3 regions of the Epibacterium sp. MM17-32 genome follow, and region 1 is predicted to be linked to each of the others. Evidence: riboswitches for the same ligand, from Rfam matches in the RefSeq annotation. Region 1 holds a riboswitch; each other region holds the start of a gene.

Region 1 (10,352 bases):
CGTCAGTGCGATACCAATGGCCAGCGGGATATGCGGGGTGAAATCCCCAAAATAAAAGATCTGCACCCCAAGGATGCCGAGCGTCAGCACAATCGGCAGCAGCGCCAGACCGATTGATGGACGAACGTCCGTTTTTTGTAATGGCATGAAACATGTCCTCTCTGTTGGGTGGCGAACCGTGACCTGGCCTCAATGAGGGCATCACCGAGCGCAGCGGGGTCCGGTGCCGGTTGTCGTCTCTTTGGGATCAGCTGGTGGATCTGTAGGCGAGTATTGCGGCCGACAGATCTTCAATCGCGGTACCGACCCCTTTGAAAAGGGTAATTTCCTTTGGCGACTGGCGCGGGGACAGATCCCCTTCGCACAGGTCCTTGAGCGTAGCGCGAATGTCGCTTTCGACGAGCACGCCGGTTTCCAGCGGGGTCTTGATGTCGCCGCTTTCCACCAGCGCATCCATCGTGTCCACATAGACCGTGGCACGGGTCAGCACCGCGTCGTCCGCTTCGCGCATGGTTGGAGTAAAGCTGCCGATCAGGTCGATGTGCTGGCCGGGGTGCAGCCACGCGCCCTGCAGCACCGGTGTCTGCGACAGGGTCGCGCAAGAGACCACATCGGCCTCTGCTGCGGCGGCCTCGACGCTTTCGGTGACCTCGGCGGCAATGCCCATCTCCTTCAGGTTTGCCACCGTGCGCGCCGCATTTTCGGGCATGATGTCATAGACCAGCGTGCGCGTCATCGGCAGCACCTCGCGGTAGGCCTGCGCCAGATTAAAGCCCACGCGCCCGGCGCCAATGATCAGATGCGTGGCGCTTTCGGGGCGGGCCAGCCGCCGTGCCGCCAGCGCCGAGGCCGCAGCGGTGCGCCGCGCTGTCAGCTCTCCGCCATCTGCCAGCAGCAGATGCGCGCCGGTTTCGCGGTCAAACAACACATAGCTCGACGACAGCGCCGCGCGGCCACGTTTGCTGTTGCCGGGCACCACATTGACCAGTTTGATGCCGCCAAAGCCCTCCGCACGCCATGCTGGCATCAGCAGCAGCACATCGTCTTCTTCTCCGGCGTTTTCCAGATAGTGGTGATGGCGCAGCGGCGCTTCATACGCGCCGCAAAATCCCTGATCCAATGCATCAATCAATTCCGCATAAGGCAGGGCGGCGCGGGTCTGTTCCTGGTCGAGAATTTTCATTGAACGATCCTAACTGTGAAGAGGAGGCAGCGCCGGGCGGATAACGCCCGTGCCTAGGCGGCGATCAGCCAGCGGGCTGTCTCGGAAACGCCGTATGAGGGAGATTGAGCGCCATGCAGCCGCGCGGCGAGGAGCTGTCCTGCGCCCGGCGCCATGGTCCAGCCAAGCTGACCGTGACCGGCGTTGAGCCAGACATTTTTGTGGGTGCGCAAACGGCCTAGATAGGGCCGCCCGCTGGGGGTGGTGGGGCGCAGACCGGCCCAATGTGTGACCGCATCCAACTCGACCGCGCAGCCAAAGTGGCGCGCCACATAGTCATCCAGATACGCCGCGCGCTCCGGGTTGGGGCTGCTGTCGTGACCTGCAAATTCGGCAATGGCGGTGACGCGCAGGTAAGACCCCAGCCGGGTGACTGCGATCAGATTGGTTTCATCGACCAGCGGGCGGGCTGGCATATACGCACCATCCCGTATCGGGTAGGTCGCCGAATAGCCTTTGACCGGGTAGATCAGCGGGCGCACGCCTAACTGTTTGCCGAGCGCGACCGTGCCAACACCTGCCGCGATCACCAACTGATCGCAGGGCACTGGCCCGTCTGTGGTCTGCACCGCCGACACGCGCCCCTGTGCGCGCTCGAACCCGGTGACCGTTGCGCCATAGTGGAACGTGACCTGCCGGTTCTGCTCCAGCCACTGCGCCAGCGCTCTGGTGAACCGGCGGCAATCGCCCTTACTGTCGACCGAGGACAACAGCCCGCCTTTCAGCCTGTCGCCATAAACCTTCAGCGCCGGGTCCCATTGGGTCAGTTCTTCGGCGCTCATGGGAGAGAAGCCTTCGAGATGATCCGATGCCTTGCGCGCGGTAAAGGCGCTCTCTTCCCCATAAAGATAATAGGCCCCGTCATGCCCCTGCTCAAAAGCAAGCCCAGTGGCTTGCTCCAAGGCCTGCAACTCTTGCCGCCCATGGCGGGCCAGCCACGCCATCGCGCCGGAATTTTCCCGATGCGCCCGCGCCGAGCACTGACGCAAGAACGCCAGCCCCCAGCGCCAGAGCTGCGGGTCCATCAGCTTGCTGATCTTCACGCTCGGGGTACGGCCCAGTAAAGCATGTATCATTTGCGCAGGCGCGGCAGGCCCGGCCCAGCTCTCGGCATGACCGACGGCAATGATCCCCGCATTGGCAAAGCTGCAGCCCTCGGCAGGGGCCTTTGCGCGCTCGATCACGGTCACGTGGTGGCCGCGTTCCGCGAGGTGGTAGGCGGTGGCCATCCCAACCACCCCCGCTCCGATCACGGCAATTCGCTGGCCACGCTTCTGCTGGTCATGCATACTTTCATCCAAATAGCTCGGGCACGCGGCCTATGGGCAATTTTTTGGTAAAATAAGAAAAATCATGTCCCAAACAACAAAAAAAGACTCTCCCTTTGTCTCTGATGCACAAACGGCATTGCTGGATGACAGTGAAAAGCAGCAGATCCGGCTTGAACTCGGCAAGCGTGTCAAAGGCTTACGCAGTTCGGCCGAGATGACACTGGAACAAGCGGCGGAGCGCACGGGCCTTGCGGTTTCGACCATTTACAAGATCGAAAACGGCAAGGTGTCCCCGAGTTTCGAGAATCTGCTGCGACTCGCACGGGGGTATGGTGTCGGCCTGGAGAAGCTGATTGCAGAGCCGGAAGGCGAGGTCACGACGACGCGCCTCACGGTTACGCGCGCGGGCCAGGGGCGTTCCGTCGAGGGCAAAGCCTATGCCTATGAAATCTTGTGCAACGGCCTCACCGGCAAGAAAATCATCCCGCTCATCGGAACGGTTGGCGCCGCAGGCGGGACCACGCCCGAACATCTTGACCGGCATGATGGCGAAGAGCTCCTGTTCATACTCGCAGGAGAGGTCGAATTGCGCGTGGAACACTATGAGCCGGTGATCTTGAAGGCCGGAGATTGCGCCTACTATGACAGTACCATGCGGCATGGGGTGCGCAGTACAGGGGCCGAGGATGCGCGCGTGTTCTGGGCCTGCACGCATATCGAGGGGCTTGATTGAGCATCCTCTCGGTCCTCTGGGGACATGGAAGTTGATCTCAGGCTATGTGGTCTGATCCACTTTAGCCTTGATTTCCGCACCCTGTTGCACGAATGTGCAATAAATCGTGGGGTCCGGAATGTCTGACAACAAACCTAAATTTCGCCGGGAAAGCCCGGAGCTGCGCCGTGAGCAGCTTGTCGAAGCCACACTGCGGGTGATTGCGCGCAAGGGGGTTTCGGCAGCGACCGTGCGCGAAATCTCGGCCGAGGCCGGCGTTGCCTTCAGCCTGATCCGGCATCACTTTCGCACCAAAGAAGATCTGATGTATGCGGCCTATTCCTTTCACATGCAGAAGATGGCGCATCTCTCCCTGTCGTCGGCGACAGATACAGACCGGACACTCGCGGACCGATTGCGCCAATGTATTCGGGACACGCTCTCTCCGCCGGTGACCAACGGGGCCGGTTTGCAGATCTGGGCGGGTTTCATTCAGATGGTTCCGCATGATGAGCGGATGAAACAGATCCACATCGATACCTATCTCGGCTTTCGCAATGCACTGGAGCCGCTGATCACAGAAGCGCTCGAAGCCCGTGGCGCGCCCGTCGACCCGGCCTTGGTCGAACAGAAGGCGATCGCCTGCAACGCGGTCCTCGACGGGCTTTGGCTCGAAGGGTCGATGCTGCCGGACATGCTGCCGCCGGAACGGTTGATCGCAGTGGCGGAGGCGACCCTATTCGCCATTCTGGGGTTGCCAGCAAATAGCTGACCCCGACCAAGGAAGATACAAGGAGAAAGCATGCCAACGATCGGTCAAGCCCTGGCGCAGAACCTCGTTGATCGCGGGGTTGAGGTGGTTTTCGGCATCCCCGGGGTGCATACCATTGAACTCTACCGTGGGATCGAAGCTGCCGACATTCGCCACGTTACACCGCGTCATGAACAGGGGGCGGGCTTCATGGCGGATGGCTATGCGCGTGTGTCCGGCAAACCTGGCGTCGTGTTCGTGATTACCGGCCCGGGGTTGGTCAATACGCTGACGCCCATGGCGCAAGCACGTGCCGACAGTTCCCCCATGATCGTGGTAACGGGTGTCAACCGCCGCGACAGCCTTGGCAAGGGGCTGGGCCTGCTTCATGAACTGCCCGATCAGTTGGGATTGTCGAAAACAGTATCAAAGCACGCCGAGCAGGTGGAGGACGCAGCCGGGCTCGACGGGGCGCTGGGTCGTGCGTTTGCCGGGCTCGCCGGACGGCCGGCGCCCGTGCATATCGAGGTGCCGACGGACGTCATGGGCCTGCAAGGTCCGGATGATCTGTCGCTGACCGATGCCCCCGCCCCCGATGACCCGGATCTTGCGCCCATCCTGGCACGTCTCGCAGAGTGCGCGCGCCCCGTCATCATCGCCGGTGGCGGTTGCCGCAGACAGGACGCGGCGCTCACACAATTGGCGGAGAAACTCGACGCACCCGTGGTGCAAACCGTCAATGCGCGCGGATTGATGCATGGGCATGCGCTCACCGTCGCCGCCAGCCCGTCGTTGCACGCCGTCCGGGAGCTGATCGAAGACGCCGATTGCGTGCTTGCGCTTGGCACTGAACTTGGTCCGACCGACTACGATATGTATGCGACAGGGAGCTACCCGAGGATGGCGTCCTTGTTGCGCATCGACATATGCGCCGATCAACTGCGCCGCCACCCGGCGGAGGTCGCGGTGACCGGTGATCTGGATCGGTGTCTGCCGCGACTGGCTGCCGAGATCGACAGCAAGCCCGGGACTGGTGGCGCGGGCCGCGCAGAGGCCGCACGCAATGCGGCGCTGCGCGAAATCGACACCACCGCACCTGGCTATGGTGCGTTGATCGAGCAGATCGAAATCCTGCGGGATGCGGCCCCGGGCGCGATCATGGTCGGGGATTCCACGCAAGCGGTGTATGCCGCAAACCTGGCTTACGATCACGACCGCCCCGGCGGCTGGTTCAACGGGGCCACCGGATTTGGTGCGCTCGGGTTTGCGATCCCGGCCGCGATCGGGGCCGCCATCGCCGATCCGACCGCACCTGTCATCGCGCTCATGGGCGATGGCGGCGCTCAGTTCACCTTGCCGGAACTGGGTGTGGCGAGCGACGAGAACATCCCCATCCTGTTCGTGGTCTGGAACAACAACGCATTCCTCGAGATCGCGAACTCCATGGAAGCCGCAGGCATTAAGGCCACTGGATGCCACCCCGGAGCACCGGATTTCGAGGCAGTATCCGCCGCCTATGGTCTCGGTTTCAAACGCACGTCCCCAGATCAGCTGCGTGCCGCGCTTGCTGACCTTTTTCCTCTCTCGGGTCCGATGCTGCTGGAAATCGAAATGTAGGGACCCACACCAGGGCGTGCCTTGCCCACCGCCTCGTGAGGATATGACCTGCCCTCAACGACAGAAGCCGCGCTCGTGGACCCGGGCGCGGCTTCTTGCCAATCCGACAGGTGAAAGGCGGCTCAGACTTCGACCGACACCTTGCCGATCGGGTTCGAGCAACAGGCGAGAATGTAGCCTGCCTCTATGTCATCATCCGAAATCCCGCCGTTGTGCACCATATGCACATCGCCGGAGGTTTTCTTCACCTTGCACGTGCCGCAGACCCCAAAGGTGCAGCCCGATGGGATATTGAGGCCATTTGCACGCGCGGCTGCCAGAACCGTATCCGTCTCGGCCACCTTGGCAGTGACACCGGAAGTTGCAAAGGTGATTTCGGCCTTGGCGTCATCATCAAGCACAACATCATCGAGATCCGGCTGATCAGCTTCATTCGCGACCGGCGCGTGAAAGCTCTCCTGATGATAGTTGTCCATGTCAAAGCCGAGACCGGCCAACGCGTCCCGGACCGCCTGCATGAATGGTTCCGGACCACAGCAGTAGACCTCGCGCTCCAGATAGTCCGGCGCCATCAGGCCCAGCATCAACTGATTGAACACGCCCTGGTAGCCTGTCCAGGGGCGGTAGAGATCAGGCTCTTCCACCACGAACTTCAGGTCGAGCCCTTCGGAACGGCTGGCCATCTGCTCCAGGCGTTGCCGGAAAATGATCTCCGACGGCCGCTTGGCACAGTTCACAAACACGATGTCCAGATCATCCCCGTCGTCCCACATGCTGGTGGTCATCGACATCATCGGCGTGATGCCCGATCCGGCGGAAATGAAAAGGAACTTCTTTGACTGGCTGCCGGCGTTCGTAAACAACCCCGCCGGGCCGATGCCTCTGATCCGCACCCCCGGCTTCAGATTGTCGAGCATCCAGCGCGTTCCGATGCTGTCCGGCTGCGCCTTCGCGGTGATGGTGATCGTGCGCGGGCGCGATGGCGACGAGGAGATCGTGTAGGTGCGGTGCACGGGGCCACCGGGAACCGGAATCTCAAGCGTCATGAACTGGCCGGGGTCAAAGTCGAACAAGGCACCGGACGGCGCCTTGAAGGTGAAGGACGCAGTATTGTCCATCTCCGGTATGATGGAGACACATTCCAGCATCTCCGTATCATTCCAGATCGCGCGTTCACTCATTTTGGGCATTTGGTCTTACTCCGCCGCGATGGCTTGGGGATCGCGGTTGCGCTTAAGGGTATTGAGGTACCACTCCACGAATTGCAGCACGCCGCTTTCCTGCACCGCGGAATACGGCCCGGGCTGATAGGCGGGAGAGTTGATACCCATCTGGTTGTACTCGACGACCTCGCGGTCCTCGTCATTGGTGGCGATCCAGACTTCGGTCAGGCGATTGAGATCGTAGTCCACGCCCTCGACCGCGTCCTTGTTCACCAACCATTTGGTGGTCACTTCGGTTTCCGTCGGGCTGATCGGGGTGACGCGGAACACAATGGAGTGGTCCGACAGGAAGTGGTTCCAGGTGGTCGGATAGTGGAATTTCAACAAGGAGCCGGCATCGGCAAACGCCGCCCGCCCCAGCCAGCGCCGCACCGCCGTCTTGCCGTCCAGGGTATAGCTTTCAGCGCCTTCCTTGAGCGGCATGCGGGCAATCCGAAACTGCCCGTCGTCGTTCAGGAAGAAGCGTGACGGCATACCGGCCCCTTCGCAACGGTCGAAATGCGCTTGCAGATTGGCGGGGGTTTCGCCGCCCTCGATACCGGTGATCGACGGATCATCGGGGAAGGTCCGGCACAGGGAGGGGTGGTTGCCGCCGCAGTGATAACACTCGCGGTTGTTCTCCCAGACCAGTTTCCAGTTGCCCTTCTCAACGATCGAACTCTCGTAGGCCACTTTGGCGTTCGACAGGTCGTGCACGTCCAAATAGGGGCGAACCGTGTCGGCAAACGCGTCAAAGCTCGGGGCGTCCTTCGCAAGACAGATATAGACCAGCCCCGACAGTTCGCGGCAGTGGACTGTCTTGAGCCCGTGTTGTGCAGGGTCGAAATCCGGTCCCATATCCCGAGCCCAAAGCAGACGCCCGTCCAGCTCGTAGGTCCACTGATGGTAGGGGCAAACAAGTTTCGGATTGTTGCCCTTCTTCGCCTTGCAGATGACAGACCCGCGATGGCGGCAGGAATTGTGGAACGCCCGGATCACATCATCGCTGCCGCGCACGATGATGACGTTGAAGGCCCCAATCTGATGGGTCACATAGCTGCCGGCCTTTTCCAGTTCGCAGGCGGGAATGGCAAAGAGCCACTCCTTGTAGAAGATCTCTTGTAGATCAGTCTCGAACACCTCGGCGTCGGTATAGAACGCCTGCGCGAGCGCATGACCCGGCGTATGATTGGCGATCAGCGCATTGAGATTGCTGTTCATTCCCTGACTCTCCTGCCGCCTGCTCGCGATCCTGAGACGGAGCGTCACGCGGTTGGTTTTTGTGCAGATGGCAATGGGAATCCGTCAGGTCGCAACGGAGGAAGCCGCGCCCTTCAAGATGCCCAAACCGCCACCCGCGGTTGACGATATCTTTCGAGGCTGGTTTCCGGGCTCAGGAGAAGACCAGATGGTCCAAGTGCGACGCCTTCCCGGGTTCCTCCCCCCAGTGGCCGATGTCGCACCCGCTGTCTCCATGACCGTTGCGGGGGCAGCGCCGGATTTACACCGGCTTCCCAATTCTCCACCCGGACACGCCGGGCGGCACCTCTGGGACCGAGTTGTACCGAGATTCGCAAATCCCGATCTGCGATTTGCGACATTGTTTATTTGGTTCGAGACAAGGCGCAGATTCCCGGTGCGCTGTAGCGGCCCCGTCGAGAGGGTCTTGCCCCGACGGCCGCCGGCTGGTCCAGGCTAAGTCCAATCCGCAACGAGGTTCTTCTCAATCCACTGTGGAACGCCTTGCTACGCAGCGTCTGCCGCGTCCACCGATGATCGGATCCAACTTTTGGGTTGGCAAACCGGGGCATAATGGTGATCCTGCGCCCATACCGCGCACTTCAGATGCGTAATTGGGGAGGAAATTATGAAAAATGTCTTGGGGCTTACCGCCCTCGCAACCCTGACCTGTGCCTTTGCCGCCGAAGCCATGGCGACCGAGTGGAACGTGTCCGTTTGGGGCAAACGCCGCGCCTTCACGGAACACGTCGAAAAACTGGCGGAGCTGGTTTCGGAAAAGACCGATGGCGCGTTCACCATGAACATCAGCTACGGCGGCCTGTCCAAGAACCGTGAAAACCTCGATGGTATTTCCATTGGTGCGTTCGAGATGGCGCAATTCTGCGCGGGATATCACCGCGACAAGAACCGCGTCATTACCGTTCTGGAGCTGCCCTTCCTCGGTGTTTCCAACCTGGAGGAAGAAGTTGCCGTTTCCGCGGCCGTCTATGGCCACCCGGCAGCCACTGACGAGATGGCGCAGTGGAATGCGAAGCTGCTGATGACGTCTCCGATGCCACAGTACAATATCGTCGGCACCGGCGAAGCGCGCGACGAGCTGGCCGAATTCGAAGGCATGCGCGTGCGTGCCACGGGTGGGATCGGCGAAGCCTTCAAAGCTGTTGGCGCGGTGCCGACCTCGGTCACCGCAACCGAAGCCTATCAGGCCATGGAGTCTGGCGTCGTCGACACGGTCGCATTCGCCCAGCATGCGCATCTGTCCTTCGGCACCATCAATCGCGCCGACTGGTGGACGGCAAACCTGAACCCTGGCACCGTGAATTGCCCTGTTGTGGTGAACATCGACGCCTATGAGAGCCTGTCCGACTCCGAGCGCGAAGCCCTCGACAGCTCGATCCCGGAAGCGCTGGATCACTATCTGGCCAACTATGGCGAACTCCTGAAGAAATGGGACGCCGTTCTGGAGGAAAAAGGGGTCGAGAAAGTCGAGATTTCCGATGAGGTCCTGGCAGAGTTCCGCGCCACCGCAGCGGATCCGATCCGCGAAGCCTGGATCAAGGACATGGAGGCGCAAGGGCTGCCCGGGCAGGAACTGTATGATCTTGTTCAGAAAACCCTGAGCGACCATCGCAACGGCAGCTGATCGCACGGCGATCACCTCGGGCCCGGATCTTCAGAGCCGGGCCCGTACCTATTCTATTCACCGATAAAGACAACAACCGGGGGCAGGAATGGCAGGTTCATCAACCGTGCTCAGTGATTCCAGTGTAATCTCGCGGCTGGACAGGGCGTTGCTGCCGATCGAAAGAGCAACAGCCCTCCTGTCCGGACTGGCCGCTTTTTCGCTGATGTTCCTTGCCGCGTATTCCGTGGCCGGTCGCCAATTGGACCGGACATTTCTGGCACCTGTTTTCGACCGGCTTGGTCTGATGGACGGCCCCCTGCCCGGCTACGTTGACTATATTGAGGCCCTGATGCCGCTGATCGCCATTCTGGGCGTGTCATACGTACAGCGGGAGGGTGCGCATATCCGCATGGATATTCTGGTGGGACGGTTGCATGGACGGGCACTTTGGTTGTTCGAATTTGTCACCGTGCTGTGCATGCTTGTGCTGGTGTTTGCGCTTGTCTGGGGATCCTGGGCGCATTTTGATAGATCATTTGACTGTGCCCGCCCGCTGTGTTCGCGCGACAGTTCGATCGACATCGGTCTGCCGATCTGGCCTTCGAAACTGGTGGTGCCTGTCGCCCTCGCCGTCTTGAGCGCCAGACTGCTGTTGCAGCTCGTGGCCTATGCCCGTGCCTTCGTCCTGGGGCTGCAAAGCCCGGCCGCAGT
Region 2 (10,352 bases), on a different contig from region 1:
GGCAAACTGATGCGGGCGGGATTTGGAGCGCGGGTTGTAAAAGGCCATCGCCAGACCTGCTTCACCCACAAGCTGCAACCGGCGTTCGATCAGCTCCCACGGTTTCAGATTGTCGCTGAGGTTGATCGCCGCAAAATCATGGCCCAGAGGTGCGCCGATCACCGCTGCGGCCGCCAGCATGGCGGTGATGCCGGGCAGCACCCGGATCTCTAGGTCGAGCCACGCGGGCTGCGCCTTGGACCCGTCTTCCAGTGCTTCAAACACTGCCGATGCCATGGCAAAAACCCCCGGATCGCCGGAGGAGACTACGACCACGCGTTTGCCCTCTGCCGCCATCTGCAGGGCCTGCGTGGCGCGGTCCACCTCAACCCGGTTGTCGCTGGCATGGAGGGTCAGGCCCGCGCGCGGCGCAATGCGCTCCACATAGGGGATATAGCCAACCACATCACTGGCCTCGGCCAGCACCTCCTGCACCTCGGGGATCACCATGCGCTCGTCACCGGGGCCAAGCCCCGCGATCACCACCCAGCCTTTTTGCGCATCACTCATGGGCGACGTCCTTGCCCGTGCAGCAGCACGATGGAGAAATAGGGCACATCGCCGGTGACCTCGGTGAGCTTTTGCACCGTCTGGGTCGGCATGGTGCCGCGCTCCACCAGCCATGCGTCCTGAAGACGGCCTGCAGCCTCAAGCGCGCGGCGCAGCTTGGGCAGGTTGCGGCCGATTTTCATGACCACCAGCGCGTCGGTTTCCCGGATGCGTTTGGTCAGTTCTTCTTCCGAGAGGGTTGCCATCGCGACCGTCAGAACATCATCGCCCCAGGTGATCGGCTGGCCGGTGGCGGTCCAGCAGCCGGACATGCCGGTAATGCCGGGGATGATTTCCACCTCCGCGCGGCCCTCAAGGCGGGTGTGCAGATGCATGAACGACCCATAAAGGAAGGGATCGCCCTCGCAGAGCACCACCACCGTGTCCGTCGCCGCGATCTCGGCCAATGTGTCGGCCCATTGGTCATAAAACGCGGCCAATTGGCGGTTATACTCGGGGTCGGAGAAATGGATCTCGGTGGTGACCGGATATTCCATCGGGTATTCTGTGACGCCCTCGGGCAGGATGCCTTCGACGATGGCGCGGGCCTGCCCTGCGCGGCCTGCCTTGCGGAAATAGGCCACATGGGTCGCGCCTTGCAGCGCGCGCCAGCTTTTGACGCTCATCAGGTCCGGATCGCCGGGGCCGAGGCCTGCGCAGATGACTTTGCCGGTTTTGGGCGCGTTCATGGTCATTCTTTCCATGATGCCAGCGCATTCACTGCGGCAACCGTGATGGCAGAGCCCCCAAGGCGGCCTTTGACGATCATCGCGGGCACCGGCAGGTCCTCCATCAGCGCCTCCTTGGATTCGCGTGCGCCGACAAAGCCCACAGGGCAGCCGATGATTGCGGCAGGGCGCGGACAGGCGGGATCCTTGAGCATGTTCAGAAGGTGAAACAGCGCGGTGGGGGCATTGCCGATCGCGACCACGGCCCCGTCGAGTTTCGGACGCCAGAGTTCCAGCGCGGCCGCCGAGCGGGTGTTGCCCATCTCGCGGGCCATTTCCGGCACTTTGGGGTCGCGCAGGGTGCAGATCACCTCATTGTCGGCAGGCAGGCGCGGGCGGGTGATCCCCTCGGAGACCATATAGGCATCACAGAGGATCGGCGCGCCCTTCGCCAGTGCCGCGCGGGCGGTTTCGGCCATCCCGTCTGAGAATTGCACATGCTCCTCCAGCCCCACCATGCCTGCGGCGTGGATCATGCGCACGGCCACCACCTCTTCGTCTTTGGTGAAGCGGGCGAGATTGGCCTCATTGCGGATGGTGGCAAAGCTCTCGGCATAGATCTTGGCGCCATCGGTCTCATAGGTGTGCAGCATGTCAGGTGTCTTTCGTCAGAAGGTGCGGCGCAGCGCGCAGGGTGCGCGCAGAGAGATCAGAACGCAAGGGGCGGTCGTTTGCGCGGCCATTGCGAATGAGGTCAAAGCGGTCTGTGCCGGTGGCGGTCAAGGTCACATCGGCAGCTTTGGGATGGGCGCAGCCCTTGGCGCAGCCCGAGACGTGCAGGCTGGTGCCCTCCGGGAGATGCAAGGCCAGGTCGCGGGCCAGCGCGCGGGTTTCAGAGAGCGCCTGCAGGCACCCGGGTGCGCCGGTGCACGCGCTCACCCGCAGGCGCGGATCCGTTGCACTGTGGATCAGGCCGGGCAGGGGCGCGAGGTCTTGAGCGTTCTCGATCAGCAGCATTCGCCAGGGAGTGAGGCGCAGGGGGGCGTGTGTGGCAAGCGCGGCGAAGGTCTCGGCGTTGATCTGGCCGAACTCCAGCGCAACCAATGCGCCGCTGCGGGTCTGGCCGGGGGCGGGCCGAGAAGCGCCCCTTGCGACGCCTGAGGTATGCGACGCGGGGGCTGCGCGGCGCGCGAGCAGGGCATGCATCCTGCCCCGACCCTCCGACGCGCCGCCTTGGTCAAGGAACCAGCGCGCGAGGGTCAGCGCCTCGGCTGCGGCATCGTCTTTGTGCACCTCCAGCGCCACATCGGCACCGTCTGCGCGCAAGGTCAGCCTGTCGCCTGCACCCTCAATGCGGATATCGGCAGCGGCGCCTTGCAACACGGGGGCCGGACCTGCGTCCACGGCAAAGCCGAACTTGCCGGGCAGGGGCAAGTCCTCTGCTTGTGCGAGGCCCTCTGTCAACGCCAAGGCGATCTGGTGGCTGCGGTCTCCCTCCGCCCAGAAGGGCGTCATGAGAATATTGCGGCGTGCCTCGGCATGGGCGTCCTGTTCCACAAGCTCGAGATCCTGAAGCGCAGCGATCAGGGCGGGATGGCTGGCCTCGTGGACGCCGCGCAATTGCAGGTTCGCCCGCGCCGAGAGATCAAGAACGCCATTGCCGTAGCGCGTGGAGAGATCCGCGACGGTCTGGGCCTGCTCAGACGTGAGCCGCCCCAGTGGCGCGCGGATGCGCACCACCAGCCCGTCGCCGGACATCATCGGCCTTAGCGCGCCGGGGCACCAGCCATAGACCTTGGGGGCGGTGCTCATGCCCCGCCCTCAAGCGTGGCAAGGATCGAATTGCGCCGCGTCACCCAAAGCCCTGCGTCGCGCAGAGCGTTGAACCGATCCCGCATGGCCTGAAGGGCCGCAGGGTTTTCGCGCTCCAGAAACGCCACCAGATCGTCGCGCCCCAGTGTGGCCTCGAAATAAAGGTCAAAGAGATGCGCAGGCACCACCTGAGCCAGATGCGCAAAGGCCGCCATGTGATCCAGCGTTGCCGCAATCTCTGCCGCGCCGCGAAAGCCGTGGTTCATCATTGAGGTCGCCCAATGCGGGTCAGAGGCACGGGCGCGGGTCACCCGGGCGATTTCCTCCTGCAGGCTGCGCGCCTGCGGGCGGTCCAGACGGGTGGCGTCCATGTGATAAAGCGCCGGAGCCTCAGCGCCCAGACGCTTCATCGCGGCGGCAAAACCGGCCTCATGGGCGGCATAGTCCGAGGCGACCAGAACATCCGTTTCCGCCAGATCTTGCAGGTGTACAAAGCTGTCGGCGCTGTGCAGTCGATCCTCAAGCGCGGCGCGCGCCTCGTGGATGTCGCCTTTTGCGTCAATCGCATGTGACGAGGCCGCAAGCCAGGCCTCGCCCGCTGCCGCGCGGGCCTCTTCGGAGTAGTCATCAAGATGCTGGGTCATGCCAAGGCCGTATAGCCCGGGCTTGGGGCCAAAGACGCGCGGCGTGGTCTTGAGGTAGGGGTTGTCGCTTGGGTCCTCTTCGCGGGCACTCAGCGCGGCGGCGGCGGCCTCGAACATCTGGGCAAGGCCGGGAAATACATCGCGAAACAGGCCGGATACCCGAAGCGTCACGTCGATGCGCGGACGGCCCAAAAGGGCCAGCGGGATAATCTCAAAGCCCGAAACACGCTCTGATCCTGCGTCCCATTGTGGAGCAAGGCCCGCAAGATGCAGCGCCATGGCAAATTCCTCGCCCGCCGTGCGCATGGTGGCAGACCCCCAGAGATCCACCACCAACCCGCGCGGCCAGTCGCCATGGTCCTGCAGGTGGCGGCGCAGCAGCTCTTCCGCCAGCTTGACCCCTTGCGCCTGCGCCGCCCGCGACGGCACCGCGCGGGGATCCGTGGTAAAGAGGTTGCGCCCGGTGGGCATCACATCCGACCGCCCCCTGTAGGGCGACCCGGACGGGCCGGGGGAGATCAACTTGCCCGCCAGCGCATCCAGAACCCCGCGCAGCTCTGCCGCGCCATGATCGCCGCTGCCAAAGATATGCAGCCCCTCTCCGTATTGGCTTTCCTTGATGTCGCAGACAAAGCGGTCGATGCGGGTGATCGCCTCTGCGGCCGAGGCGTCGGTGGGGATGCCCAGATCTTCTTCGACGCCGGTGCCCTGCGCCTCGGCACGGATGTCGGCGATGAGCCGGTCGCGGCGCGCAGGGTCAAGCCCGTCGGCGGTGGAATATTCATCCAGAAGGCTTTCAAGCCGCGTCATACCGTCGAGCAGCGTGGTCTGTGCCAAAGGCGGCGGCATGTGGCCCAACGTGATGGCGCCGATGCGGCGTTTGGCCTGCGCGGCCTCTCCCGGATCATTGACAATGAACGGATAGATTACCGGCAGATCACCCGCCAGCACCTCGGGCCAGCATTGCCCCGAGAGTGCCACCGCCTTGCCCGGCAGCCACTCCAGCGTGCCATGGGCCCCCACATGCACCAGCGCATCTGCTTGCGTCCGGAGCCAGAGATAGAAGGCGACGTAGCCGTGGCGGGGCGTGCGGTCGAGGTCGTGATAGTCGTCATCGCGGGATTGCACGTCACCGCGTTCGGGTTGCAGGGCAATCAGCGCCTTGCCCGCGCGCAGCGCGCGAAAGTGCACGAGGCCGTCCCTGATCGCGGGGTCCTGCTCGGGCGCGCCCCAAGCCGCGGTGAGATCCTCGCGCAAGCAGGCGGGCAGGTGGGCGAGTGCTGCGAGATAGTCCGAGAGCGGCCATGTCAGCGTCTCATCCGAGAGGCGCGCGCCAAGGTCTGCCTTGGCCGTGACGTCATAGCCCTCGGTCGCAAGGGCGCGCAAAATCTCGGACGTTGAGGCCAGCGCGTCCAGCCCCACCGCGTGAGCGAGGTTGTAATCGCGCCCCGGATAGGTCGAGAGTACCAGCGCAAGGCGTTTGTCGGCGGGCGTTTGGCGGGCGAGCCGCAGATGCGCCTCGATGCGATCCAACGCCGCCTCCACCCGCTCCGGATCGGCGCGATGGGTGAAACGGGAATATTCCAGATCGGGGTCGCGCTTGGTGGGGGATTTGAAGCTGACAACACCGGCAAACAGCCGACCGTCCACCTCTGGCAGGACCACATGCATGGCCAGATCCGCAGGCGACAGGCCGCGATCCGCCAGATCCCAATCCTTGCGCCGGGCCGTGGACAGCGCCACCTGAAACACCGGACAGCCCGTGAGGCTTAAGGGGGAGGCGCTGCCATCGCGCCCCTGCGCGGAAAAGGCGGTGGCGTTGATGAGCGCGGCGGGGTTCAGGGCGGGCAGTTCTGCGCGCAGCCAGTCGACCGCCTCGGGGACCTTGAGGCTCGGCGCGAAGACCCCATAGGCAGCATACCCGCGCGCGCGCAGGCTACGGATCATCGCATCCACAGGGGCGGTGTCGGCAGAGGTCAGATAAGAGCGATAGAAACTGACCAGCACCAAGGGTTTGTTGATTTCGGGCAAGGCATCCAGCGCGCCCCGGTCGGGGTCGTAGAAGCCGAAATCAGGCACGGTTTTCTTGCCGATCACCGGGCTGGCATAAAGGCCAGAAGCCAGCGCCAGCTGCGCCAGTGCCGCTTGCGCGGCAACAGCACCGCCCGCATCGCACAGCGCCTGAAGGCGGCGCAGGGTGGAAACCGGCAGGGTGGACAGCTCATCAAGGCGCGGATCTTCCTGACCGTCGGCGGGCAGGATTGCCAGCGCGATGCCCTTGCGCCGGGCCAGATCCTGAAGCGTGGCCAGACCGTAGGACCAATAACTTTCACCACCGATCAGCCGGACCAAGACGCCCTTTGCGCCCTCCAGCGTCTGCTCGGCGTAGACATCGACCGAAAGCGGGTGTTTGAGCGCCACCAGATTGGCAAGTCGCGTGGAGGGGAGTTTGCCGTCCGCGCGGTGCCAGCCCGCCGCGAATGCGCCAAGGTCGCTGTCGGAAAAGGACAGCACCACCAGATCGCCGGGGGTCTGCCCGACGTCATAGGGGGTGTCTGTTTCTCCGAGCCCGTGGCTTTCGCGGAAGACGACGTGCATGAGGTTAGCTCCGTTTGGACACGCCGAGGATAGCCCCGGACCGCGGGGGGGGGAGAAGCCCCCGCCCGGGGGGGCGGTCGGGGGCTGTCCGGCCTCTCGGCCGGACGAAAACGATGTGTTTCCACTTCGCCCGCATAGAAACTCAGGCCCCGAGGTCGGCGTGGATGCCTGCTGTGTCGATGTTATCATGCTCGGCGATCACAACCAGCTGGGTCTTGCGCTCCTGTGCGCCCCAGGGTTGGTCGTATTGCGCGCGCAGGCGTTCGCCCACCGCTTGTACCAGCATTCGCATCGGTTTTCCTTCCACGGCCACATAGCCCTTCACCCGCAGGATGTTGCGGGCGCGGGCCATCTCGATGATCCGTTTTTGCAGGTCTTCGGGATCGGAGACTTCGCCCATTTCGACCACGATGGACTCAAAATCGTCATGTTCGTGATCGTGATGGCCGTCATGATGGCTGGGGCGGGCATCAAGGTCGTCTTCGGCGGCGGCCCCCAGACCGAGGATCACGCGGGGGTCGATCACGCCCTCGGTCATTGGCAGGATGGGCAGCTTGCGCGGGGCCTCGGCCTCGATCACGGCGCGGGCTTTCTCGACGCCGGCCTCACCGGCCAGATCGGCTTTGGACAACAGCACGATGTCCGCGCAGGAAATCTGATCCTCAAAGACCTCGGACAGCGGTGTTTCGTGATCAAGGCTGTCGTCCGCCTCGCGCTGGGCCTGCACGGCGTCCAGATCCGGCGCGAACTGGCCCTTGGCGACGGCCTCGGCATCGGCCAGGGCGATCACCCCGTCGACGGTGATGCGCGAGCGGATCGCGGGCCAGTCGAAGGCTTTGAGCAGCGGCTTTGGCAGTGCCAGACCAGAAGTTTCAATGACGATATGCTCGGGCGGCTCGGGCAGCGCCATCAGGCTCTCGATGGTGGGGATAAAATCATCGGCCACGGTGCAGCAGATGCAGCCATTGGCGAGTTCCATGATGTTTTCCGCCGGGCAGCTCTCGTCGGCGCAGGATTTCAGGATGTCGCCATCCACACCGGCGGTGCCAAACTCATTCACCACCACGGCGAGGCGCTTGCCCTGCGGGTTTTGCATCAGGTGACGGATCAGAGTGGTTTTGCCAGCCCCCAGAAAGCCGGTGATGACGGTGACGGGGATCTTGTTCAATGTGGTCATGTGAAATGGGCCTTTCGGGTCAATCCTGCGCAAGCTCGGTGGCAGGCGTGTCTGGGGTGTCATTGGAAGAGTCGCCACGCTCCGGTGCGGGCGTCGGGGTCAGCGCGACGCTTGGCATGGAGACGGGCGGAATGCGGGCGATGGATTGTTTGCGAAACACCACCGGGCGCTCGCGCCATGGCACAAACCCATCCTCGGTCGCCGCATAGGCGGCCGCACCGGCGAGGATGTCCTCAAGATGGGCATCCGGGTCGAGATCGCCGTAGATATAGCTCCAGCGCGCAGGGCCACCGGAGAGATGTAGCGTGCAGGACCGCGAGCAGGCCGAGAGGCACTCGACCCCGCGCACGGTGACGCCGTCGGGCAGCGCGCTGCCCGCAAGACGGTCGGCAAGGATGCGGCCGGGACGCATGGCTTCGGGATCGCTGCCGGTCTGGCGACAGGTGGTGCAGACGGTCAGGACAACCGGCTCCGGGCTCTGGCTGGGGGTCTCTCCCATGCGGCCTTTTCTCCTCCTCAGCGGCGAGGCGGGGCAGGCCAGATGGGGGCGCATGCCACGTGTGGCAGGCCCTCAACCGGTCGCGGCACACCCCGTCCGCCGGTTTCACACGCGCTGGCAGGTCTCCCGGCTTGCGGATGCCAGACCCGGGTCGGGCGCTGACGGTCGTCCCGCCTTCCCGGTGCCACCCCTTGGGGGGCGCCAGTGGCGTCGGGAGACCTCTCCGGTCACGGTCGCGGGGGCGGCTGTGCTTGGGGCGCGCTGCGGCGTGCCTTGTCACATTCCCTCTTCGCCCGAAGGGTGTCACCTTCGGGAACCAACGAAAATCCCTTGCGCCATGGGGGCACTCTTTGTCAAGACATGGGGCCAAACAGCAGGAGCGACCCCGTGAGCGATCAGACCAGCGCAAGTAGCGAAACCGACATCTCGGACGAAGAAGCGGCACGCCATGCCTCTAAGATGGCAAAGAAAAAGGCCGCCCGTGATCGGATGATGAAAACCAAGGATGGCGAAAAGGGTCTGATCATCGTTCACACCGGCCCCGGCAAGGGCAAGTCGTCCTCGGGATTCGGTATGATCATGCGCTGCATCGCCCATGGCATGCCCTCGGCGGTGGTGCAGTTCATCAAGGGCGCGTGGCAGACCGGCGAGCGCACTTTGATCGAGGAGAATTTCTCGGATCTGTGCCAGTTCTACGCGATGGGCGAGGGGTTTACCTGGGAAACGCAGGATAAGGCCCGCGATATTGCAGCAGCCCGCGCGGGCTGGGAAAAGGCCAAGGAGATGATCCTTGATGAGAAGAACACCATGGTGCTGCTCGATGAGATCAACATCGCGCTGCGCTATGAGTATCTGGATTTGCAGGAGGTTCTGGAGTTCCTCGTCGAGCATAAACCGCCGATGACCCATGTGGTGCTGACCGGGCGCAGCGCCAAAGAAGAGCTGATCGAGATCGCCGATCTGGTGACCGAGATGGCGCAGGTGAAGCACCCGTTCCGGGCTGGTATCAAGGCTCAGAAGGGCGTGGAGTTCTGAAACCTCAGCGTGTGTCGTGAGCGGGTATGCGAGGCGCTGCCTCGCGCTCCGGGATATTTTGAGTTAGAAGAGGGAGGGGCGCTGTGCCCCTCTCTTTTGTCGTTCTGTCTTGTTAGTCGATGACGCGGGATTTGATGTATGTGTCGACCGCAGTGCGCGCATCAGGGTCCAGACGCAGGCCGAGTTTTGTGCGTCGCCACAGGAAATCCTCGCCCGTGCGCACCCATTCGCGGGCAATTGCCCAGTCGAGTTCGCGGGCCGTGATGGTCGCGCCGAAGCTCTCGCCCAGATCGCTCTGCGCCTTGGCGTCGCCCAGAACAGCCCAGGCCTCGGTTCCATAGGCGCGGATCAGGCGGCGGGTGGCGTAGGCCGACAGGAAGGGATACGCGCGCGCCAGTTTTTCGCGCAAGCGGGTGACATCTTCGACCGGGAAGTCGCCGCCGGGCAGGGGCACACCTGCGGTCCACTCCGAAGGCAGGCTGGGGAAGACCTCGTTGATTTTATCCAGCGCCGCCTCGGCCAGTTTGCGGTAGGTGGTGATCTTGCCGCCAAAGACATTGAGCAGCGGGGCCTGTGTCTTGTCGAGCGTCAGCACATATTCGCGTGTCGCGGCGGAGGCGGAGCTTGCGCCGTCATCATAGAGCGGCCGCACGCCGGAATAGGTCCAGACGATCTGGTCGCGGGTCACGGGTGTGTCAAAATAGTTCGACGCGAATTTGACCAGATAGTCCTGCTCTTCCTCGGTGCAGATGGGTTTGGTCTCGGGATCGGGGTGATCGGCGTCGGTGGTGCCGATGAGGGTGAAATCCTCCTCATAGGGAATGGCAAAGATGATGCGCCCGTCCTGCCCTTGGAAGAAGTAGCAGCGCCCGTGGTCGTAGAGTTTAGGCACCACGATATGGCTGCCGCGCACGAGGCGCACGTTTTCGCGGCTGTTTTGGCCGAGCTTCTGGCGCAGCACATCGGCCACCCATGGCCCACCTGCGTTCACCAGCATTTTTGCGCGGCGGGTGGTTTCTGCGCCGGTTGCGAGATCCTTCAGGTGGATTTCCCAGTGATCCGCGTGGCGGGTGGCATTCACGACCTCGGTGCGGGTCATGATCTCGGCTCCACGGGCCTCGGCGTCGCGGGCGTTGAGCACCACCAGGCGGGCGTCCTCGACCCAGCAGTCGGAATATTCAAACGCCTTTTTGAATTTGGAGTTCAAGGGCTTGCCTGCCTCATCCGTGGTCAGGTCCACGGTTGAGGTGCCGGGCAGGATGCCGCGTTTTCCAAGCGTGTCGTACATGAAAAGACCCAGCCGGATCAGCCATGCCGGGCGGCGGCCTTTC
Region 3 (10,352 bases), on a different contig from region 1:
GGGAGCAGGAGATGCCGGAGTTTCAGTTCGATTGGGTCGACGCCTTCACCGACCGTCCGTTTGGCGGCAATGGCTGCGCGGTGGTGCATGGCGGCGCGCATCTGCCCGCGGCGGTGGCCTGCGCCTATGTGCGCGAGACATCGCTGGTGGAATGCACCTTTACCGGCCCGTCGGAGGTGGCGGACATCCGGGTGCGCTATTTCCTTGCCAGCCGGGAGATCCCCTTTGCCGGGCATCCCACGATTGCGACGGTGGCGGCGATGCGCGACCGTGGCCTGATCACGGGCGACCGGCTGACGCTGGAGACCGGCGCGGGCATCGTGCCGGTGGTGCTGGAGGGCGATCAGATCGTGATGCAGCAGGTGGCGCCGACGTTCGGGCCGCGCCCGGATCCGGCGCTGGTGGCGGCGGCGATTTCGCGGCCGGTGGCGGAGATCGTCGGCCAGCCGCAGCTGGTTTCGACCGGGCTGCCGTTCTGCATCACGGTGCTGAAGGATCACGCCGCGCTCAAGGCCGCCCGGCTCGATGCGACGGCGATGCAGGCGCTGGGAGCGGCCCTCGGTGCGGATGGCAGCGATGTGATGGAGCCCTTCCTGGTCACGCTGGAAGGCGCGACCGCTGGCGGGGACACGTTTTCGCGTCTGTTGATGCTGCCGCCGAGCCCGCCGGAAGATCCGTTCACCGGTTCGGCCACGGGCGCCATGGCGGCCTACCTGTGGCACCACGGGCTGATGGAGCCCGCGCGGTTTGTCGCCGAACAGGGACATCTGATGGGACGTCCCGGGCAGGCAGTGGTCTCTCGGGTTGGTCCGGTTGATGCGATCAAGGGCGTGCGCGTCGGGGGCACCGGCTTTGTGCTGATGCGTGGGAGCGTGGTCCTGCCCGAGGCCCTGACAGGCTGAGCCGCCGACGCGCACGCCCGGCAACGACCACCTGCGGCATACGAGCCCTCAGTGGCGGGGGCGCTCCCGCCCATATGCCATGCCCCTGGCGGGACCCGGCCTCTGGTTGGGCCCGGCGCGGCGCGCGCCCGAAGGGCGCGCGCCGCGCTGGTCGCTCCGGTCGCAGACCGGAGCGAAACACCTCCGTCCAAACGCCCCGTGAATGCCTTGAAATACGATTTGTGTTCATGCTATGTTCCTGCATCTTGAATAGGACAGCGTCCGGGCTGCGGGAGGGAAACATGATTGACGGAAGTTGTTGCTGCGGGGCCGTGAGGTTCACCTTGAGCGCGCCCCCATCCATGATGGGCACCTGTCATTGCAGCCGCTGCCGCAAGCTGGGCGCGGCGGTGATGGTGTTCATCCGGCGGGACAATCTCAGCTGGGTGCAGGGGCGCGAGGATGTGGCGCTCTATCAGCCAGAGGCCCCTTATACCTACGGGCGGTGCTTCTGCCGGCGGTGCGGCACCTCGCTGGGGGAGATCCTGTCGCAGGAGGAGAGCTTCCCGATTTCGGCCCATGCGCTGGATGGCGACCTCGACCTGCGCAATCGCTTTCACGAGTTCGTCGCCGAGAAGCCCGCCTGGTTGCCGATTTGTGATTCCGCCGAGCAGTTCGAAGGGCACCCGGTGATGTCGTGAGGCGGCGGCTCTGGGGGCGGCTGCGGGCCTGCCCTGGCGATACCAGCGCCGCCGCCGCCGGTCACCCGCGGCCAGACATGCAAAACGGCCCGCCGGCAGGGGCGGGCCGCGTGTTTCAGATCCGTCCGGGGGGCGGGTCAGCCCAGCAGGCGGGAGATCAGCAGGAACAGCCCGCCGGACAGGGTGGCGGCGGCCGGAACGGTGATGACCCAGGCCGCGACGATGGTCATGAAATGCGACCGGCGCACCAGCTTGCGGCGCCGGCGCTCGGCAGCGCCGATGCGGGGGGCGTCCGGGGCCGCGGTCTTGGCCTTGCGCATTCGGCGCTCGGTGTCCCATTCGCGGAAGAAACCGACCCCGAACACACCGCCGATGGCGATATGGGTGGAGCTGACCGGCAGGCCGAGCCAGCTGGCCACGATCACCGTGATCGCCGCCGACAGCGCCACGCAATATGCGCGCATCGGGTTCAGCTTGGTGATCTGGCTGCCGACCATGCGGATCAGCTTGGGGCCGAACAGGAACAGGCCGAAGGAGATCCCGAAGGCGCCGATGATCATCACCCAGAAGGGGATCGAGACGGCCTGGGTGAAATCGCCGGAGGTCGAGGCCTGCACGATCGCCGCCAGCGGCCCCACCGCATTGGCGACGTCATTGGCGCCATGGGCAAAGCTGAGCAGCGCCGCGGAGACGATCAGCGGGATCGCAAACAGCACCTTCAGCGACTTGTTGCGGTTCTCCAGCCCCCGCGACTGGCGGCGGATCACCGGGATCATCACCAGCCAGATCGCCAGTGCCACACCGACCCCGATCAGCAGCGCGTCGGTCAGCTCGATCTTGACGATCCGTTTCAGCCCCTTGACCGAGAGATAGGCGGCAAAGGCGCCGCCCATGATGCCCACCAGCACCGGCACCCAGGTGCGGGCGGCGGCGATCTTGTCGTCGCGGTAGATGATGCGGGACTTGATGAACCACAGGAAGGCGGCGGCGATCAGACCGCCCAGCATCGGCGAGATCACCCAGCTGGCGGCGATCGCCCCCATCTTGGGCCAGTTCACGGCGGCAAACCCGGCAGCGGCAATGCCCGCGCCCATGACGCCCCCGACCACCGCATGGGTGGTGGAGACCGGGGCCCCGATCCAGGTGGCGAGGTTGACCCAGAGCGCCGAGGCCAGCAGCGCCGCCATCATCGCGGCGATAAAGATGGTGGAGCTGGCCATGCTGCTGGGTGCGATGATGCCCTTGGCGATGGTCGAGACCACGTCGCCCCCCGCGATCAGCGCCCCGGCGCTTTCGAAGATCGCGGCGACGACAATGGCAAAGCCCATCGACATCGCATTGGCGCCCACCGCGGGGCCCATGTTGTTGGCCACGTCATTGGCGCCGATGTTCAGCGCCATATAGGCCCCGAAAGCGGCGGCGATGACGACGATGACGGTATTGTCCGCATCCCCCACGATCAGACCGGTCGCCGCGGCGACGATCAGGATGAACACGAAGGCGATCCCCAACCCGACGTTGGATCGGCCCACAAATGCGGTGGCCTGTTCCAGCGAGGACAGGCGATCGAGGTCGCGGTCCAGCGTTTCAAGGTGACGCGGCTCTAGATCGGTCTTGGACACCTGTCCTCTCCTCTGTATCTGCGCGTCGCGTCTGTAACGGTTTTGTGACAGTCCGGCAATGGCGGCAAACAGTCGACCGGACCGCGCCGCAGACCAGAGTGCCGGCGGCGCGCGCGTGCAGGTGCTGAGACGGGAGATGCCGGGGCGGGACAGCCAGTTGGCGCCGGGCCGCAAGCCGTAGCGCGCTGCGGCAAGACACATCAGGCGCCGGTGCCTGACGTGATTCTTCATCTCTGTGCAACAGCGGCGCCTCTGGCTTGCCCGTGCAGGCGGGGACTTGGTCCGGGGGGCGGCGGGCGCGCGGGCCGGTGGGTCAGGAGATCACTGCGGCATGCGGCGGCTGCGCCGGGCGGCGGCGCCCCCACGCCGGGTGCGCGGCGGCAGCGTCAACGTCAGCGGCTGCGGCGGCATATGCAGCGAGGCCCGCAGCAGGTCACAGAAGGCGGCAACCGCCGGCGACACCTCGGCAAAGGGGACGGCTAGGTCCAGCGCATGTTGCGCTTCGCGGTGGTAGCTCGCCCGGCCATTGAGCGCGCCCAGCCATTGCATGTAGCCCAGCTGGGCCATGCGGTCTGCCTCTTGGGCGGGCAGGGGGCCCACGTCAAGTTGTCGGATGGTCAGTTCAAGAATCATCACGCCCTCCGCGCAAAGGGGCGGGCCAAACGGGCAACGGCGATGTGTCAGGTCCAGTGCGGGCCATGTCGGTCTCTCCGTCCCAGGGCACCCCGCCCGGGTAAAAAGTGACTGAGGCGCGACCGCGTCGCACCCGAGATGGCAGGTCTCCTGACTCGCGGGTCGCAGCCCGTCTCCGTACCTTCCCGGACCCGAGGTCCAGTGGCGTCTTTGGAGAGGCTCGCCGCTTACAGTTGCGGGGGCAGTCACGGATTTAGGCAAGGCGCCTGCACCGTATTCCCTTTTCAGCCGGACCTGTCGATCCGGGCACCATCGCGGAAAGGATTGCAGGAACCGCGTGGCCTGTCCAGTCGGAATTCACGCCCCCGGGAGGCTGGCCCCGGGAACTGGCGAGGCAGAATAGAAAAACGGCCCGCCGGGAAGGGCGGGCCGTTTGCGATTGGTCAGGGCGCGGCAGGATCAGTTGCCGTTGATGAGGCCCATGCTTTCCAGCTTGAGCAGCACCTGATGGGCGCAGTTGTCGACCTCGACATTCTCGGTTTCGACGCTCAGCTCCGGGTTCTGCGGCACGTCGTAAGGGTCGGAAATGCCCGTGAATTCCTTGATCTTGCCCTCACGCGCCAGCTTGTAGAGACCCTTGCGGTCGCGGCGTTCGCATTCCTCGATCGAGGTGGCGACATGCACCTCGACAAAGGCGCCGTACTGTTCGATTTCCTCGCGCACGTGGCGGCGGGTGGCCGCATAGGGCGCGATCGGGGCACAGATGGCGATACCGCCGTTCTTGGTGATCTCGGAGGCGACATAGCCGATGCGCTTGATGTTGAGATCGCGGTGCTCTTTCGAGAAGCCCAGCTCGGAGCTGAGGTTCTTGCGCACGATGTCGCCATCCAAGAGCGTCACCGGACGGCCGCCCATCTCCATCAGCTTGACCATCAGCGCGTTGGCGATGGTGGATTTGCCGGAGCCGGAGAAGCCGGTGAAGAACACGGTGAAACCCTGCTGCGAACGCGGCGGCTTGGTCTTGCGCAGCTCGGCCACCACCTCGGGGAAGGAGAACCACTCGGGGATTTCCAGACCTTCGGCCAGGCGGCGACGCAGCTCGGTGCCGGAGATGTTGAGGATGGTCACGTCATCCTTGTCGGCGATCTCGTCGTTGGGCTCGTACTGGGCGCGCTCCTGCACATAGACCATGTGCTTGAAGTCGACCATTTCGATGCCGATTTCCTCCTGATGGGCGCGGAACAGGTCCTGCGCGTCATAGGGGCCGTAGAAATCTTCGCCGGCGGAGTTCTTGCCGGGGCCGGCGTGGTCGCGGCCAACGATGAAATGGGTGCAGCCGTGGTTCTTGCGGATCAGCCCGTGCCAGACGGCCTCCCGCGGGCCGGCCATGCGCATCGCCAGGTTCAGGAGGCTCATGGAGGTGGTGGCTGCCGGGTATTTGTCCAGCACCGCCTCGTAGCAACGCACGCGGGTGAAGTGGTCCACATCGCCCGGTTTGGTCATGCCGACGACGGGGTGGATCAGCAGGTTGGCCTGGGCTTCACGCGCGGCGCGGAAGGTCAGCTCCTGGTGGGCGCGGTGCAGCGGGTTGCGGGTCTGGAAGGCCACGACCTTGCGCCAGCCCAGCTTGCGGAAATAGGCGCGCAGCTCGTTCGGGGTGTCGCGGCGGGCGCGGAAGTCGTAGTGGACGGGCTGCTGGATGCCGGTCACGGGGCCGCCGAGGTAGATCTTGCCCGCCTGGTTGTGCAGGTAGTTCACCGCCGGATGCGCCTCGTCATCGGCGCCAAAGACCTTTTCCGCCTCGCGGGCCTTGTTCGGCTCCCAACGGTCGGTGACGGTCATGGTGGCGAGGATCACGCCTTCCTGGTCGCGCAGGGCGATGTCCTGGCCGATTTCGATGGAGGAGGCGAAGTCCTCGGAGACGTCCAGGGTGATCGGCATCGGCCACAGCTGGCCATCCGCCAGGCGCATGTTCTCGACAACGCCGTTGTAGTCCTCTTCGGAGAGGAAGCCCTTGAGCGGGTTGAACCCGCCGTTCATCAAAAGTTCTAGATCGCAAATCTGGCGCGGGGAAAGGTCATGGCTGGTCAGTTCAGCGGCTTCGACCTTCAGTTTCTGCGCGGAGTCATAAGATACATAGAGCTCCGGGATCGGAGCCAAATTGCTCAACATGGTCATGGGGCGTCTCTTTCGTCTGGCATCACCGCTGCACGCTGCAGCGCTCGGGGCGGGCAATACCCTTTCCGCATGTCCGAAGTCTAGCGGTGCCAGAGAAAAAGGAAATCATGGGCTTTTTCCGCCGAGATTGGATCGCTGGTCCGCAATTGGCGCCGGGAACGGAACAGATTTCAGCCTTTTGCAAAGCTGCGCAGGCCGGATGGTCCGCGGGCGCGCGCCAGCTGTGTCACGAGGCGGCGGGCTGGCCGGCAATCAGGCTGTCGAGACTGGAGGCGCGCGGCAGGGGCAGGGCGGTCACCGGGCCGTCGACGCCGCGCAGGGTGAAGGTCTCAAAGGCCAGCGGCACCTCCGCCACTCCGGCCGCGTCGAAGACCTCGCGCGAGACCAGGATCTCGACGCCGAGGTCCTTGGTCTTGGCCTCCAGCCGGCTGGCGGCATTGACGGTGGCGCCGATCAGGGTGCGCGGTGCCAGCCCGGCGGCGCCGATCTCGCCCAGCACCACGGTGCCCAGGTGCAGCCCCATGCCGATGCGCACCGGATCCTCGCCTTCGGAGGCCAGAACCCGGTTGAACCGCGCCAGGGCGACGCCGATATTGGCCGCCGCCGCCAGCGCCGCCTCGGCAGAGGAGGCCGCATCGCGGGTTTCGAACAGCGCCAGCATGCCGTCGCCCATGTATTTGTCGACGGTGCCGCCGGTGCGGGTGACCTCGGGCACGATGGCGTCAAAGAACCGGTTGAGCAGAAACACCACGTCATAGGGCAAGAGCCCCGCCGAGCGCGCGGTAAAGCCGCGGATGTCGAGGAACAGCACCGCGATGGTCTTTTCCTCGCCACCGGCGGCATGGACCTGGCGGCGGCCCTTGGGGGAATAGACCCGTTTAACCGTCAGCGCCGAGGTGGGGCGGATCTGGCAGGCCAGCCGCATGTTGTCGGCGGCGTTCACCGCCCGGAGGCTGCGGGCCTCGGCGGGGCTGGGGTCCGGCAGGCTGTCGAGCCCGTCGGTCACGGCGACCCGGCAGGTGGTGCAGCGGCCCTTGCCGCCGCAGAGCGAGGGATGCGCGATGCCTTTCATCTGCGACATCTCCAGCAGCGTCAGCCCCCGGTCGGCGGTGATCTCGGGGCCGTCCTCATAGGTGATCCGCACCGAGCGGCTGCGCTGGATCAGGCGGCGCAGTGCGAAACAGCCCATGGCCAGCCCGAGCAGGCCGAAGAACACAAAGACGCCGACGTTGGTTGCATGGGCCAGTTGCGCCAGTTCGGCGGCGTCGGGCCAGTTGTAATCGGCCATGATCTGGGCGGCAAAACCATCCTCGGCAAAAAAGTCCCACATGCGCCGCCCTTCGGTCACCAGACCGGCCAGCGCCAGCGCCGGGACCAGCACCGCGACGCCGATCATGTAGGGCACCGCATGCTGCCACCAGCGGGTCAGCCGCAGCCACATGTGCAGGCCGATGCAGCCGTGCACCCAGACCGCCAGCAGCAGCAGATACTGGTGCAGCGCCTCCGGCCCGGTCCAGAGCATGAGAATGATCGAGGACATCTCGTCCTCCAGCCCGTAGATGCGGGCGGCGTAGTTGGTGTGCACCACATGCTGGATCAGTTGCAGCGGGATCAAGACCCCGAGGGTCAGTTGCAGCCACTGGGTGAGGCTCATGCGCAGGGTCCGCCGCATCGCCACCTGCCACAGCGCCAGCCCGGCGTGCACCAGCAATGATGCATAGAGCACGATCTGGCCGGGCAGGGATTTGGTCACCGCCTCGCGCGCCTCCTGCACCGCCTCCAGCAGATCCGGCGACACCAGCCCGGCGGCGACATTGAGGAAGTGGAAGAAGGCAAAGGTGAACAGCACCAGCCCCGAGACCAGCCGACTGCGTTGAATCCAGTTGCCCTGCCAGAGTGCCTGCGCCACGTGTGAACGTTCCCCATGAGGTGTTTCACCCGGTTTAGGCGATCCGCGACGGGCTGTCACCTGCGGGATCGGCAAGGCGGGGGCGCCGCATGCAGGATCGGCACGGGCGCCGGATCACGGCAGGCTGAGTTTCGCCATGCGTCCGCCATCGACCGCATAGACCTGTCCGGTGATGAAACCGGCCTCCGCCGAGGCGAGAAACGCCACCATTCCGGCGACATCCTCGGGACGCCCGATCCGGTCCACCGGGTGGATGTGGCGCAGGTCGCGGGCAAAGGCGTCGGGGTCCGGGGCGGCGGCGATCATGGTCCGGTTGAGGTCGGAGTCGATCCAGCCCGGCGCCACCGCATTGCAGCGAATGCCCTCGGCACCATGATCCACCGCCACTGCGCGGGTGAGCCCGTGCAACCCGGCCTTGGTTGCGGAATAGGCCGCGTGGTTGGGATTGGTGCCGATGCCCTCGATCGATCCGGTGTTGACGATCACACCCTGGCTGCGACGCAGGTGCGGCAGCGCCGCCTTGATGGTCAGAAACGGGGCCGAGAGATTGAGCGCGAGATTGCGCTGCCAATCGGCGAAGGTCATGTCCTCGATCCGGGCCTCCTGCATCATGCCGACATTGTTGACCAGAATGTCCAGCTGGCCGGTGCGCGATCACTGCGTCGATCACCTGTTGCGGGCTCTCGGGATCAGTGAAATCCGCCCGGATGCTGTCGAACTCCTCGTCGTCGCCCCGTTGCGCGGTCATGACCCGGGCTCCCTCCGCGGCCAGCCGTTGGGCAATGGCGCGGCCAATTCCGGTTCTGCCGCCGGTCAAAAGCGCTGTTTTTCCGTTGAAACGCATCGGGTCCCTCCTGTCGTGAAACTCTGCGCGCAGACCGCCACGACGCAGGGGCCGTGCTAGCAGGGCGGGGCGATCCGACCTGTGGGTTTCCGTCATGATCGCGACCGGAGACGACTGTGCGCGGATGAACCCTGCCGGCGCGCGCGTTCCTCTGGGCGGAGGCGTGCCGGTATGTGACGGACAATTAACGGTGGCCGCTATTGCTCTGTTATACGGGTGTCATCAACTCAGGGCTGCATGGGCGGGTGCCGATGGGGCACGCGGGTCATCGGGAGGGCTGTGATGAAAATCATGAACTGGAACATCGAGTGGATGAACAACTGGTTTTCTGGCAATCACGATCCGCAGTGGGGCAGCGGGTCGCTCAGCGCCGGGGACGCCCATGTGGTGGCGGCGCGGGTGGCCAATGTCATCCGCGATGTGGACCCGGATGTGCTCTGCGTGCAGGAAGGCCCCAGTGCGATGCCGGAAATGCAGCTCTTCATCGAGGCGCATCTGTCCGACAATGGCGTGCCGCGCTACGAGGCGCTGATCGGCAAGGCGGGCGGCGCGCAGAAGCTCTATGTGCTGACCAAGGTGGGCGGCGCGGTGGCGGCGATCGACCATGCCACCGACGCGCCGACGCAAGAGCTGGAAAACGTGTGGCAGGCCGATGTCGATGGCGACCTCCTGTTGCAACCCTATGATTTCACGCGGCTTCCCATGGTCGTCGACCTTGACCCCCAGGCGGGCGCGCCGCTGCGGATCGTGGTGCTGCACACCAAGTCCAAATATGTCCACAACGGTCAGGCGCTGTTTGGCAACCCGGCGCGGCGGCATGAATTCATCGCCGCCGCGATGAAGGCCCGGCGCCGGATCTCTGCCGAGGGGTTCCGCCTGCGCAGCTATCTGGACCAGCTGGTCGCTGCCGATGCCGGGGCACGGGTGATTGTCACCGGCGACTGGAATGATGGTCCGGGGCCGGATTTCTTTGAACGTCAGTATCTGACCCATAATATCGCCGACATCGTGCTGGGCAGCACCTTCTATCCCGACCTGATCTTTCGCCATCCGGTGCTGGAGCGGGTGCCCTCCACCGCGCTGTTCACGGCGCGGTTTGACGATTTTGTCGACGACATCCCGGACCGGCCCTTGCTGCTGGATCATTTTGCGGTGTCGCCGGGTCTGCACGGGGACATCCGCGATGCCGGGATTGCGCATGCGGAATACGAGCGCGAACTGGAGGGCAGCGGCGCGGCCCGCACCCAGCGGGCCAGCGATCACCGTCCGATCTGGTTGACGCTCTGACAGCGGTTGCGATCAGGCGATTGAAAACGGCTCCCGAAGAGACCTCTCCGGGAGCCGTTTTTTGATTTTGGGCCAGGGTCTTGTGCCAAGATCTTGAGCAGGGTTCGTAACCGGGATCCGGGACAGAACTCCGGGGCGGGCGGTTACTCCTGCTCGGCTAGGAACCGTTCGGCGTCCAGCGCGGCCATGCAGCCCATGCCGGCGGAGGTCACCGCCTGGCGATACTTGTGGTCGGTGAGGTCACCGGCGGCAAAGATGCCGGGGATCGAGGTCTCGGTGGTGCCGGGCTTGACCTTC

What was found. A riboswitch is a leader RNA that binds a small molecule or an ion and turns the genes downstream of it on or off. The one in region 1 is predicted to bind cobalamin.
Positions count from the first base shown of each region.
Region 2: linked by a shared signal. The riboswitch ahead of MHM88_RS08735 (DUF1636 domain-containing protein) and the one ahead of MHM88_RS16085 (aromatic ring-hydroxylating dioxygenase subunit alpha) in region 1 are both predicted to bind cobalamin.
Region 3: linked by a shared signal. The riboswitch ahead of MHM88_RS07465 (hypothetical protein) and the one ahead of MHM88_RS16085 (aromatic ring-hydroxylating dioxygenase subunit alpha) in region 1 are both predicted to bind cobalamin.

Region 1 covers NZ_JAKRFC010000010.1:54,070-64,421, forward strand. The annotation lists gene nhaC (Na+/H+ antiporter NhaC) at 1-147, opposite strand, end outside; gene MHM88_RS16055 (ornithine cyclodeaminase family protein) at 248-1,183, opposite strand; gene MHM88_RS16060 (FAD-dependent oxidoreductase) at 1,237-2,511, opposite strand; gene MHM88_RS16065 (helix-turn-helix domain-containing protein) at 2,576-3,226, shown strand; gene MHM88_RS16070 (TetR/AcrR family transcriptional regulator) at 3,345-3,977, shown strand; gene MHM88_RS16075 (5-guanidino-2-oxopentanoate decarboxylase) at 4,008-5,573, shown strand; gene MHM88_RS16080 (hybrid-cluster NAD(P)-dependent oxidoreductase) at 5,696-6,763, opposite strand; gene MHM88_RS16085 (aromatic ring-hydroxylating dioxygenase subunit alpha) at 6,770-7,996, opposite strand; cobalamin riboswitch at 8,136-8,340, opposite strand; gene MHM88_RS16090 (C4-dicarboxylate TRAP transporter substrate-binding protein) at 8,643-9,659, shown strand; gene MHM88_RS16095 (TRAP transporter small permease subunit) at 9,748-10,352, shown strand, end outside.
Region 2 covers NZ_JAKRFC010000004.1:166,381-176,732, reverse strand. The annotation lists gene cobJ (precorrin-3B C(17)-methyltransferase) at 1-549, opposite strand, end outside; gene MHM88_RS08760 (precorrin-2 C(20)-methyltransferase) at 546-1,277, opposite strand; gene MHM88_RS08755 (precorrin-8X methylmutase) at 1,280-1,909, opposite strand; gene cobG (precorrin-3B synthase) at 1,911-3,068, opposite strand; gene cobN (cobaltochelatase subunit CobN) at 3,065-6,310, opposite strand; gene cobW (cobalamin biosynthesis protein CobW) at 6,453-7,487, opposite strand; gene MHM88_RS08735 (DUF1636 domain-containing protein) at 7,507-7,986, opposite strand; cobalamin riboswitch at 8,085-8,322, opposite strand; gene cobO (cob(I)yrinic acid a,c-diamide adenosyltransferase) at 8,347-9,021, shown strand; gene glpD (glycerol-3-phosphate dehydrogenase) at 9,134-10,352, opposite strand, start outside.
Region 3 covers NZ_JAKRFC010000003.1:348,677-359,028, reverse strand. The annotation lists gene MHM88_RS07480 (PhzF family phenazine biosynthesis protein) at 12-902, shown strand; gene MHM88_RS07475 (GFA family protein) at 1,226-1,582, shown strand; gene MHM88_RS07470 (inorganic phosphate transporter) at 1,720-3,204, opposite strand; gene MHM88_RS07465 (hypothetical protein) at 3,526-3,837, opposite strand; cobalamin riboswitch at 3,960-4,166, opposite strand; gene MHM88_RS07460 (bifunctional sulfate adenylyltransferase/adenylylsulfate kinase) at 4,297-6,015, opposite strand; gene MHM88_RS07455 (adenylate/guanylate cyclase domain-containing protein) at 6,242-7,924, opposite strand; gene MHM88_RS07450 (SDR family NAD(P)-dependent oxidoreductase) at 8,039-8,536, opposite strand; partial or broken gene MHM88_RS23175 (hypothetical protein) at 8,697-8,768, opposite strand; gene MHM88_RS07445 (endonuclease/exonuclease/phosphatase family protein) at 9,051-10,055, shown strand; gene trxB (thioredoxin-disulfide reductase) at 10,199-10,352, opposite strand, start outside.